Regions from separate parts of the Mesorhizobium sp. M0621 genome, predicted to be linked through region 1. Evidence: riboswitches for the same ligand, from Rfam matches in the RefSeq annotation. Region 1 holds a riboswitch; each other region holds the start of a gene.

Region 1 (2,261 bases):
CGGCGCATTGCGCTTGCCGCCCAAGGGTTTCTCGATCCCCGCCCGATCGGCACACCGAACCGCCGGCACTTCGCCCGTGTATTGGCCCGCACCGGCCTGCTGCAGATCGATTCCGTCAGCGCGGTGGTGCGCGCTCACTATATGCCGCTCTATTCGCGCCTTGGCCCCTACCCACTCGCCTTGCTCGACAACGCGGCCGTCACGCGCAAGCGCACGGTGTTCGAATATTGGGCGCATGAAGCCTCCTTCCTGCCGGTCGAGACGTACCCGCTGATGCGCTGGCGCATGCAACGCGCCGAGCGCGGCGACGAGATGTATCTCGGCCTCGCCAAATGGGGCCGCGAACACGCCGCCTATATCGAGGAGATCTACCGCCAGGTCGCCGAGCGTGGCCCGATCGCCGCCTCCGCGCTTGAGGGCCAGAAGGGCTCCGGAGGCTGGTGGGGCTGGAGCCACGCCAAGCACGCCTTCGAATGGCTGTTTTGGGCCGGGCGCATCACCACGGCGCATCGTCGCGGTTTCGAACGCTTCTACGACCTGCCCGAGCGCGTGCTGCCGCAGGCGATCCTCGATCTGCCGGTTCCCGCCGCCGAGGACGCGCATCGGGAATTGCTGCGCATTTCCGCCCGTGCCCATGGCATCGCGACATCAGGCGATTTGCGCGACTATTTCCGCCTGTCGCCGGCCGATATGAAAGGCCGGCTGGAGGAACTGGTCGAAACAGGCGAACTGTTGCCGGTGCGTGTCGAAGGTTGGGACAAGCCCGCCTATCTTCACAAGGACGCCCGCCTGCCCCGAAAGATCGAGGCCCGTGCCCTGTTGGCGCCGTTCGATCCGGTCGTCTTCGAACGCTCGCGCACGAAGCGGCTGTTCGATTTCCACTACCGCATCGAGATCTACACGCCGGCCGACAAGCGGCAATACGGCTATTATGTCCTGCCGTTCCTGCTCGGCGACCGGATCGTGGCGCGCGTGGACCTCAAGGCGGACCGGCCTGCCGGCATCCTGCGAGTCCATGCGGCCTATGCCGAGCCCAACGCGCCGCCACAGACTGCCGCTCAGCTCTACGAAGAACTGAAGCAGATGCAGGGCTGGCTCGGCCTCGAACGCATCGAAGTGACACCGGCTGGTGACTTGGGTCCGGCGTTGGTCGACCTGACCGTGTCGTAAGCTCGCGTTGACTCCGCCGCCTGCAAAAGCCTAAATCCGATACAGACGGTCTCTTCTCTTCAACGAGAGGAGCCAAGAGGGAATGCGGTGCGGGACGAAATCCCAAATCCGCGGCTGTCCCCGCAACTGTAAGCGAAGAGCCAAGGCCGAAAGCCACTGGGATGATCCCGGGAAGGCGGCTACCCAAGGCGATGACCCGCGAGCCAGGAGACCTGCCGTCTGCGACTATAGAATCCGATCGCCCGGCGGGTTTCCGGGCAAGGAGCGCGATCTTTGGACCACGACAGCAGTTTTTCGGCTGGCACAGCGGATGTTTCGTCCGGCCATGATGATACGTTGGCCGGCGTCACCGTGATCGTCTGCGCCTCCTGTCGCGACGAGACCGGCTCCGACGCCCATCCCCGCGCCGGCGAACTGCTGGCAGACGACACGCGCCGCGCCGCATCTGGCGACAATATTCGCATCCGCAGCGTTGAATGCCTCGGCAATTGCAAGCGTCGTCTCAGCGCCGCCATCCTGCGCGACGGCTGCTGGAGCTACGTCTTTGGCGATCTGACGGCAACCAGCGGCGCCGATCTCGTCACCGGCGCAAAACTCTTCGCCACCTCGACGGACGGACTCATTCCATGGCGCGGCCGTCCCGATAGCCTGAAGCGCGGCCTCGTTGCCCGCATCCCTCCCCTCGACCTGTTGAAGGACTTGAAATGACCGCTCCAGATTCGTCTGCCAACCTCTCCCGTGTTCCCTGTACCGTCGTCACCGGTTTCCTCGGCGCCGGCAAGACGACGCTGGTCCGCCATCTCCTGGAAAACGCCGGCGGCAAGCGCATTGCCATCATCGTCAACGAATTCGGCGACATCGGCATCGATGGCGAGATCCTGAAGGGCTGCGGCATCGACACCTGCCCGGAGGAAAACATCGTCGAACTGGCCAATGGCTGCATCTGCTGCACCGTCGCCGATGATTTCGTGCCGGCGCTCGACCAGATCCTCGCGCTGACTCCGAAGGTCGACCACATCCTGATCGAGACTTCCGGCCTCGCTTTGCCCAAGCCGCTGGTCCAGGCTTTCCAGTGGCCGAGCGTGAAAAGC
Region 2 (2,261 bases), on a different contig from region 1:
GGCAACGCGCTCGACGCCGTGTTTCTTCTGCGCATAGCGCGCCGCGATCGCCGCGGTGTTGAACAGGCAAAAGCCCATCGCCGTGGTCTTTTCGGCGTGGTGGCCAGGCGGCCGGGCGGCGACGAAGACATTGTCGGCGCGGCCTTCAAAGACGTCGTCGACGGCGGCGTTGGCGGCACCGATCGCGGTGATCGCCGCCTGCCAGCTTTTCGGGCTGGCGGTGGTGTCGGCGTCGATGCGGGCAATACCCTCGTCAGGAATGGCGGCCCGCACGCGGGCGACGAAATCGGCGGGATGCGCGTAGAGGATGGTGGCCTCGTCGCCTTCCGGCGCCTGGATACGATCGAGCGCGGCAAAGGCTTCGTCGTCAAGCACGCGCTCGATGGCGCGCAAGCGGTCCGGCCGCTCCGGATGGCCCGGCGGCGTGATGTGCTCGAGGAAGATCGGATGGGTGTAGAGACGAGTGGCCATCGTCCTAATCTAGTGACCCGGATCGACAAAGGCCATGCACAGGCGGCCGATGACTGGGGAAAATCGCGCCTGCGTCCATTCGTGTCGCCGCAGGCATTGGCGTGGGCAGCGCTTCGGCGTAAGGTTCTTGGCACTGCCTGGTGCCCGTGCAAACGGGAGAATCGGGAACACGGTTGAACTCCGTGGCGTGCCCAACGCTGTAAGGGGGACCGCGCCGGTATACGCCACTGTCGATGACGGGAAGGCACCGGACGCGGGTTGATCCCAAGCCAGAAGACCGGCCTGGCAGGCATCGTCATCCGCATGGTCAGGCGGACGACATCAGAGCGACGTGCGTCCACTTGGACGCACAAAGTACGCTCTGACAGTTTGAAACTGCTGCAATCGCAAGGGGACAAGCGATGCCGGAAACCATGACCGTTCCTGTTGGCGACGGGTTTGATCAGAATGCGCGCGACGCGGTCTATCGCGCCATGTTCACGCGGCGCGATGTCCGCAGTCATTTCCTGCCAACCGGGCTCGACGACGAGGTGCTGGCGCGGCTGCTGCTTGCCGCCCATCACGCGCCGTCGGTCGGCTTCATGCAGCCTTGGAACTTCATCGTCATTCGCGATGCCGAACGACGGGAAAAGGTGCGCGACCTGTTCCTGGCTGCGCGCGAGCAGGAATTGCCAGCAATTGAGGAAGAGCGGCAGGCGCTTTACCGTAAGCTCAAGCTGGAAGGCATCTGCGAAAGCGCGCTCAACATCTGCATCACCTGCGACCGCCAGCGCTCGAAGGGTTCGCCGTTGGGACGCTGGCACAATCCGGAGATGGACCTCTACAGCACGGTCTGCGCGGTGCAGAATTTCTGGCTGGCGGCACGCGCCGAAGGCGTCGGCGTCGGCTGGGTCAGCATCATCGAGGCGCAGGCGCTGAAAAGCCTGCTGTCAATTCCCGATCATGTGACGCCGGTCGCCTATCTCTGCGTCGGCCGCGTCTCGGAGTTCGCGCCAAAGCCCGACCTCGAAACGCATGGCTGGGGACGGCGGCTGCCGCTGCCGGAGCTGATCATGAGCGAGACTTTTTCCGGGCAAGGTGAAGCGCTGCTCAAATCGACCGTGGCGCGCCTCAACACCGTTGCTGCCGCGCCGTCAAGCCTCGCTGATCAGGGTGTCGCGCCGGCCGGTCCCCAGCGCGAGCCGCCGAAGGAGGCCAGCGCCTTGTCCCTGAGCTCCCTGAACTTCGACGATGCCTCGGCCAGCCGGGCGTCCCAGGCCGGATCTGGCACCTGGCCCGCGATGGTCTTGAAATAGACCTGCATCAGGCAAGCGATGGCGAAGGGCTCGATGAACGCCGCCTTGAAGGCCCAGGCGAAGACGATGGCGAGCACGAAGGCCCAGCCCGCCAATTGCCCTGGCATCAGGAAAAGAATGGCGGCGGCCGGCGCCAGCATCAGCAGGAAGATGACAAAGGATACGCCCCACATGATAACCGCCAGCCAGACGGCGTTCTTGACCATGACCTTGCCGTTCTGGGCATAGAGCACGACACCCTGGCGCGCCGTCTCGAACGGCGAGGACGAATTGATGCGTATGTTGTAGCCGAGGATGATCTCGTCGACATAGGTCAGCGACAGGCGGATCACCGTGTTGATGAAGGAGACCAAGCCGCTCAGGCCCGGGATCGGCAGGAAGGCGGCGATGCCGCCGAGCAGGCCGGTGATGGCGCGGATAGCGCCCTTGACCAGCTGGTCGACGACGAAAAGGATATTGGCCTCGGCAAAACGCTGGGTCACGATATCCTTGGCG
Region 3 (2,261 bases), on a different contig from region 1:
TTCAGCTCGGGCGCGGCTTTCGACAGCTGGCCATAGGCGAATTCGAACGCAGCTCGTTCGTTCGGGTTCAGATCGAGGACAAGCGCTGGCTCATCGATCTGCACCCAGTCGGCTCCCGACAGCTTCAGCTTCTGCAGGACTTGCTCGTAAACGGGCAGCAGCCGCGGTAGGAGCGCGATGGGACCGAACCCCTCGGCAGGCGATTTCGCCAGCTTGAGGAAGGTGATGGGTCCAAGGATGACTGGGCGTGTGTGAATGCCGAGAGCTTTAGCCTCGAGGAAGTAATCGACCGGCTTCGATGACGAGAGGGCGAACGTCTGATCATCATCGAGTTCCGGCACAATGTAGTGGTAGTTGGTGTCAAACCACTTGGTCATTTCCATCGCGGTTACACCAGGTCCATGAGCCTCCTCCTGGTGACCAGCGTGTCCACAATCCTCCGTCTGACCCTGGTTGCCGCGCGCCATTGCGAAGTAGATGTCAAGTGGGGCCTCGCCGCTATTCCAGCCGAAACGGGATGGAACGGCCCCGACCATGGCTGCGGTGTCGAGCACATGGTCGTAAAGCGAGAAGTCGTTCGACGGGATTTTCGACACGCCGCGATCGCGCTGCTCTTCCCAGCTAGCGGCACGGAGCGCCTTCGACGTCGTGAGAAGGTCGCCAGCGGACGATGTTCCGGACCAGTAGCTTTCAAGCGCGAATTTCAGCTCTCGCCGACGACCGAAGCGCGGCACGCCGAGCGTTGCTACAGGAATTTCCTGAGAGTCAGTCATGTCATACCCCGATGGTTGGGGCGCCGATGACAAGGAAGGCGCTAGCAGGCCGGCACGAACGCCGGCTTGCAGCGCCACCGAGACACCCCGCCCGTGGACGTAATTCGCCGTGGCAGGTCTCCTGGCTCGCGGGGTCATAGCCTCTACCCGCCTTCCTGAGGGTATTCGCCTCAGTGACATGAGTGGGGTTGGCTCGCCGCTAACAGTTGCGGGGGCAGCGCCGGCATTGCACCGGCTTCCCTCTTAGCTCCGCTGCGGCAGCGCCGCACGCGAGGACCACGACACGCAGACAATCACAGCAGTCCGCTCTTTTGTCAATGACGCATAACGAAATGTTTATGTCGTTATGTGATTTCGCTTTTACGCTTGTCTAACATTGTGAAATATTCAGTCGCCCATTGGCGGCGCTGCTCCGCTGCCACCATTGTCCAACTAATGGATCCCTGTCGGGCTGCGACATCCCTCGCAGGTCGCCGATGAAGGATTTCGGACAAGACTTCAAGCGCGTGACAACGTCATTAGAGCGATTCCTATTTTGAGAGAATCGTAGGATTCCCAAAGCCGGATGTTTGTGATTCAAGATGCTGGCTGGATTGGAGGCCAGCATCTGATGACGCGAGCGCTTTCAAATGACCTTCGTGAGCGTGCAGTAGCGGCGGTTGGCGACGGGGAGACCTGCCGTGCGGTTGCCTCGCGCTTTGGCGTTGCGGTTTCCTCTGTAGTGAAGTGGTCGCAGCGTTACCGTGCCACTGGCTCGGTGGCGCCGGGCAAGATGGGCGGACATCGCAAGCGCGTCCTTGAGCCGCATCGGGCCTTCATTATGGAGCGGCTTAATCAGACCTCTGAACTGACGCTGCGTCGGCTGAAGGACGAGCTGGATGCTCGCGGGGTCAAGGTCTCGCACAATACGGTGTGGCTGTTCCTGCGCCGCGAAGGCCTGAGCTTCAAAAAAAACTCTGTTCGCCCTTGAGCAGGCGGTGCCGATATTGCCCGCAGGCGCCAGCGATGGCGCTCTTGGCAAAGCGGTCTCGATCCACAGTGCCTGGTCTTCATCGATGAGACCTGGATCAAGACCAACATGGCTCCACTGCGAGGTTGGGGGCCGAAAGGCAAACGGCTGCGCGGCTTGGCTCCACACGGCCACTGGCGCACGCTGACCTTCCTCGGTGCACTACGCTGGGACCGGCTCGCAGCACCTTGCATCTTCGACGGACCGATCAACGGCCAATGCTTCCGTGCTTATGTCGAGCAGCAGCTCATCACCGTGCTGAAGCCCGGCGACATCGTGGTCATGGATAACCTGGGAAGCCATAAGTCGGCGGCCATCAGGCAGACGATCAAAGCTGCCGGCGCCAGGCTTTGGTATCTGCCGCCCTACTCGCCGGACCTCAATCCGATCGAGCAGGCCTTCGCCAAGATCAAACACTGGATGCGACAAGCTCAGAAACGCACCGTCGAGGACACGTGGCGCCACATCGGCCACCTCGT

The links. Region 1 has a riboswitch for cobalamin ahead of NKI38_RS14495 (DUF1636 family protein). Riboswitches for the same ligand answer to the same signal wherever they lie in the genome.
Region 2: it holds a riboswitch for cobalamin, as region 1 does, so the genes downstream of both, bluB (5,6-dimethylbenzimidazole synthase) here and NKI38_RS14495 (DUF1636 family protein) in region 1, are expected to answer to the same signal.
Region 3: it holds a riboswitch for cobalamin, as region 1 does, so the genes downstream of both, metE (5-methyltetrahydropteroyltriglutamate--homocysteine S-methyltransferase) here and NKI38_RS14495 (DUF1636 family protein) in region 1, are expected to answer to the same signal.

What each region holds. Positions count from the first base shown of each region.
Region 1 covers NZ_JAMYQF010000017.1:67,480-69,740, reverse strand. The annotation lists gene NKI38_RS14500 (winged helix-turn-helix domain-containing protein) at 1-1,170, shown strand, start outside; cobalamin riboswitch at 1,200-1,404, shown strand; gene NKI38_RS14495 (DUF1636 family protein) at 1,444-1,878, shown strand; gene cobW (cobalamin biosynthesis protein CobW) at 1,875-2,261, shown strand, end outside.
Region 2 covers NZ_JAMYQF010000041.1:12,621-14,881, reverse strand. The annotation lists gene NKI38_RS23735 (histone deacetylase family protein) at 1-471, opposite strand, end outside; cobalamin riboswitch at 593-771, shown strand; partial or broken gene bluB (5,6-dimethylbenzimidazole synthase) at 873-1,454, shown strand; gene NKI38_RS23725 (hypothetical protein) at 1,619-2,261, opposite strand, start outside.
Region 3 covers NZ_JAMYQF010000055.1:43,211-45,471, reverse strand. The annotation lists gene metE (5-methyltetrahydropteroyltriglutamate--homocysteine S-methyltransferase) at 1-773, opposite strand, end outside; cobalamin riboswitch at 868-1,069, opposite strand; partial or broken gene NKI38_RS27515 (IS630 family transposase) at 1,339-2,261, shown strand, end outside.